2 regions of the Pseudoduganella sp. GW821-FHT11H04 genome follow, and region 2 is predicted to be linked to the other one. Evidence: predicted binding sites of a transcription regulator. Region 2 holds the regulator's gene; the other holds the start of a gene.
The links. Region 2 encodes FliA, which starts transcription of late flagellar genes. Its sites were predicted from a motif close to CTAAAGTTTNNNNNNNNNNNGCCGNTA; they were not measured.
Positions count from the first base shown of each region.

Region 1: AC1RTP_RS21875 (flagellar protein FliT) is a predicted target of FliA. The motif match lies at 972-998, and genes of this name have one in related genera.

Region 1 covers NZ_JBXARE010000011.1:155,299-157,690, reverse strand. The annotation lists gene AC1RTP_RS21880 (FimV/HubP-related protein) at 1-257, shown strand, start outside; gene AC1RTP_RS21875 (flagellar protein FliT) at 662-928, opposite strand; gene AC1RTP_RS21870 (HDOD domain-containing protein) at 1,094-1,909, opposite strand; gene AC1RTP_RS21865 (M13 family metallopeptidase) at 2,142-2,392, shown strand, end outside.
Region 2 covers NZ_JBXARE010000001.1:42,171-44,562, reverse strand. The annotation lists gene motD (flagellar motor protein MotD) at 1-157, opposite strand, end outside; gene AC1RTP_RS00190 (flagellar motor protein) at 159-905, opposite strand; gene AC1RTP_RS00185 (RNA polymerase sigma factor FliA) at 887-1,618, opposite strand; gene AC1RTP_RS00180 (MinD/ParA family ATP-binding protein) at 1,636-2,392, opposite strand, start outside.

The sequences.
Region 1 (2,392 bases), on a different contig from region 2:
CCGCGCCAAGCAAACCCGGCGCCACCCCGGTCAAGCCCGGCGTCGCCGCCGACCTGGCGGGCAATTCCCGCAAACGGCTGATAATGATCGTCGGCGGAGTACTGGCCGGCCTGGCAGCGCTTGGCGGAACGATCTTCTTCCTGCGCAAACGCCAAGCCAAGGGCCCGCTGAAGATCTGGCAATCCTTCCGCAAGAAGGGGGATGCTGAAGCACAGGAATCGGCGCAGGAGGAGGCCGAGCAGCTTGCTGCACAATAGCAACCACCGTTGCCTTTCAGTGCTAGACAAGAATTTTTCACCTGAGTTATACTGGGCTCACACGGACCGGGTTCTGTCGCAATCACCACCGATAGCGTGATGCGAACCACACAGAGCGACGTTGAAGAAACGACCCCTTCCGGAAGCTGTTCATAGCCGACTGAGGCGATATGAACGCCGGGTGCAACCGGCGCTGAGGCGACACCAGGAGATACCTGGTGCTCGCCCCTCCGAATTCCAAGGCGCCCCAAGCGGGCGCCTTTTTCATTCCCGCAAAAAATGTCCACCGTGGGGTCAGGAACGAAAGTGGACATTTTCCTGCGGAAATGTCCACTTTCGTTCCTGACCCCACGGTGGACAAAATAAAAAAAGCGCCCGGAGGCGCTTTGTTTGGGTTCGCTGGATCAGCCGTGCAGGTGATTCTGCCAGGGTTCGGTCACTTCGCGGATGGCGCGGTCGTTGGCCATGATTTGTTTCAGCAGTTCGATCTTGCGTTTGCGGGCATCGCCTTGCAGGGGAGCGGCGCCGCCCATCAGGGCTACCGAAGCCGCCGCGCACTGGTTTTCCATGCTGTCGAGCGAAGTCCAGTCGCAGGCTTGCGCGGCGCTGACCATCTGGGTGGTCAAACCGGCAATTTTTTCATACGTAGCGAGAACTTGGGTCGAGGTCATTTTGAGCCTTGGATTCTGTGCGCGGATTACCGCATGTCAGGATTAACGTCAGGCTCGGAAGTAACTTTAGGGTCTTTTTGAAAAATATTTGAAAAAATCCAAAAAAATTGCCGTTGCGCCCCCATCCCAAAGGGCAGCAACGGCACGAGTTAAGCAAAAAGTTGTTTAGCTTATCAGTTCTTCCAGGCCTGCGCTCAGTTCATCCAGCGATGGCATCTGATCGATTAGGGCGTTTTCCTCGAGGCCCAGGCTTTCGGCGACCTCGGTCGGGTAGCAGGCGGCGATCTCATCCGGAGTCAGTTTGTTTTCGTCAACTCGGGCACGCCAGGCGGCCAGGTGGATCACCGCAGCCAGTTCGTTGTCGCCTGGATGGGGAATGGTGGAAATGGTGTCGGAGAAGGTAGGCGGGAATTTCCAGCGGCGGGCCAGTTCGGCGCCGACGTCGGCATAGGTATAGCCCAACGAGGCCATTTCGGTGTCCAGGCGGCGCGCATCGAGCGGGCCGGCGACTTTATCGAGGGCCAGCGCCTGCTCAGGCATGCCGGCGTGGATCACCAGTTGGCCAATCGCATGCATCATGCCGATGGTGAAGGCGAGGTCGGTGTTCTGTTTGCAGGCCTTGGCGATGAACTTGGCGCCCACTGCGGTGCGCAGGCTGTAGCGCCAGAACTGGCGCAGGTCCAGGCCCGGCACGGTCTTGAAGCCGCTCACCAGGCCGGAGCTGATCACGAGCGTGCGCACGGTGACGAAGCCCAGCATCAGCACAGCGTCTTCGACGGTGCCGATCGAGCGGGAAACATGGTAATAGGCCGAGTTGGCCAGGCGCAGCAGTTTGGCGCTCAGCACCGGGTCAGCCGACAGTTTCTTGGCGATTTCTTCGGTGGAGACACTGGCCTTGTCGAAGCTGCTGATCAATTCGTCTACAACCTTCGGCGCAGTCGGCAGCGCGGTTGGATTCTGGAACAGGGCTTCGAGCTTCATATAGTTCTCCTTTTTGTTGGGCGTTGCTGAAGGTGAACTATATAGCCATTCCTGAGGGGTGTGCAGCAAGTTTTTCAGTCCTGTTGGCATCGCTGCACAGCATTCCCAGCTTTTTGCAGCTTGTCCCCGAAATTTGCAGTCTGTCGCATTTGCCCCATGTCACAGCCGTGTTGCCGTTACAGTGCAGCCTGGCTTATTCCGCCATTTAAAACGACTAGATAGGGATACAAACATGCAAGCAACTATTCGCGTCACGCCGCTCAAGCTGGCCCTTACCCTGGCCTTCTGTGGAGCTGCCTTCGGCCTGGCTCCTGCGATTGCCCAACAGGCAGCCCCGGCTCCAGCCGCGCAAGTCCAGGCTGAAGTGCCAGCCGCCGGCGACGATTTCTTTGGCCACGTGAACGCCGAATGGCTGGCCAAAACCCAGATCCCGGCCGACAAAGGCAGCTGGGGCGCCGGCTCCGCCCTGGGCGACGCGACAAA
Region 2 (2,392 bases):
AAAACACCTTGTACTTGCCCAGATTGACCGAGGACACCGCATACATCACCACAAAGAACGCAAACAGCAGCGTAATGAAGTCGGCGTAGGAAATCAGCCAGCGCTCATGATTCTCTGGCTCGTCGTCGAACTTGCGGCGCGCGCGGCGGTTTTGCATATCACGGCTCCCGCATCAGGGTCGCGATCCGCTCGTCGATAACTCGTGTGAAGTCGCCGGTGGCGATGTCGTACATCACCGCCGCAGTCAGCTCCTGCAGGTAGACCTGGCGCGTGATGATGGTCTTGAGCTTGTTGGCGATCGGGTAGAAGAACAGGTTGGCCAGGCCGACGCCGTAAATGGTCGATACAAACGCCACCGCTATGCCGGAGCCCAGCTTGGCCGGCTCGGTCAAATTTTCCATCACATGGATCAGGCCCAGCACCGCGCCCAGGATGCCAATGGTCGGCGAGTAACCCGCCGCCGATTCCCAGATGCGCACCGCCTGGCGCTCCGCCGTTTCGAAAGCGGTGATTTCCATGTCCAGCATTTGGCGCATCTTGTCCGGGTTGATACCGTCCACGATCATGCGCAAGCCCTTGGCAATGAATTTGTCCTTGGCGCCCAGCATGGGGCGCTCCAGCGCCAGCAGCCCGTCGCGGCGGGCCAGCATGCTCCAGTTATTGATATCGCGCGCCAATTGGGCGCGATTGTCTGGTGGTGGTTTGAAGACCCAGCGGATCATGGACAAGCCACGGCGCAAGGTCGGCACGCGGGTTTGCAGCATCACCGCGCCGAAGGTGCCGATCACCACGATGGCGAATGCAGCCGGCTGCAGCAAGGAAGTAAGCTTGCCGCCTTCCAGCCCCTGGCCGACGATGATGCCGGCCAGCGCCAGCAAGACGCCGGCTACGCTGGACCAGTCCATGCCTGCTCCCGCAACGAGGCACGCAGGCGCGCCACGGCTTGTGTGTGCAATTGCGAAACCCGAGACTCGGAAACGCCCATCACGGCGCCGATCTCCTTCAGGTTCAGCTCTTCCTCGTAGTAAAGGCCCATCAGCATTTTCTCACGTGGTGGCAGCGCATCAATCGCATCGATCACAGCCTGGCGGAAGTCGGTGTCGAGCAGCGCGCGCAGCGGATCGGCATCATCATCATGGGCATAGCGGTCGAGGAAGCTGTCGTTGCCGTCTTCCTCGTGAAAATCTTCGTAATACACCAGCTGGTGGCCGCCGCCCTCGGACAGCATTTCCTGGTAATCGGACAGCGACAGCTTGAGCGATTTCGCCACTTCCGACTCGGTCGGCGGGCGGCCAAGGCGCTGCTGCAGCGTGGCCATCGCAGTTTCAATCTTGCGCATGTCCTGCCGCATCGAACGCGGCATCCAGTCGGAGGAACGCAATTCATCGAGCATGGCGCCGCGGATGCGCATCACCGCGTAGGTTTCGAATTGGGCGCCGTGCGTTTCTTCATACCTGTTAATAGCGTCGAGCAAGCCGATCATGCCTGCCTGTACCAGGTCATCCACTTCCACACTGGGCGGCAATTTTGCCTTCATATGGTGGGCCAGGCGCTTGACCAACGGCATGTGCTCCGTCAGCAAGGAATCCTTGTCCACCTTCCCTTTGACCGTGTACATAAAGGTTCTAATTCTTTTCAGGCTCTAAAATGGTTGCAGCTCCCCATCGCAAAACGCCCTGCCAGCTGGCGGAAGGCCACTGAAGCCCCGGCCAATGGGAAGGCGTCCACCACCGCACGACCCAACCGGGCTGCACGCTGCAGGTATTCGTCAGCCGGGACAGACCCCATGGAAACGAGGTTGACCGCCAGGTAACGGCTTGCCGCATGTGCCATATTATCGTAAACCACCCTTGCTTCGGCCTCCGAAGCGCCGGTAACCAGGATGCCAAAGGGGCGGCGGCCCAGCTCATGGTTGAGCCGCTTGATCATCATATAAGCATTCTTGATCGAAGTCGCACTATTCGACACCTGCACCACGATCTCGGAGCTTGCCATCAGCGGCACCGGGAAGGCTTCGCCGTCGAATTCGCCATCCACCAGCACAATGCCGGACTGGCTGGCCAGCACGCCGAAAGCTTTCGCCAGGCGGCGCCCTTCGTCCGGGCCGCGGCGCGACTCGCCGCGCGTCATCGACACCACGTTGAAGCCTTGCGGTGCAGCATGAAGCACCTGGTTCAAGCCGCAGCGCTGGCGCGCCACGTCCAGCAGGCTGCTGCCGTGGTCCAGGCCCAGGCGGGAGACCACGCCATGGGCGCTGGCGCAGGCATCGACCACCAGCACGTCGTTGCCGGTCTGGGACAGCGAGGCGCCCAGGTTAACCAGCATGGCGCCTTTGTCGTCCTGCGGCGTGGCCGACAGGAAGGTAATGATGCGTGGCCGGGGACCGGCCAGC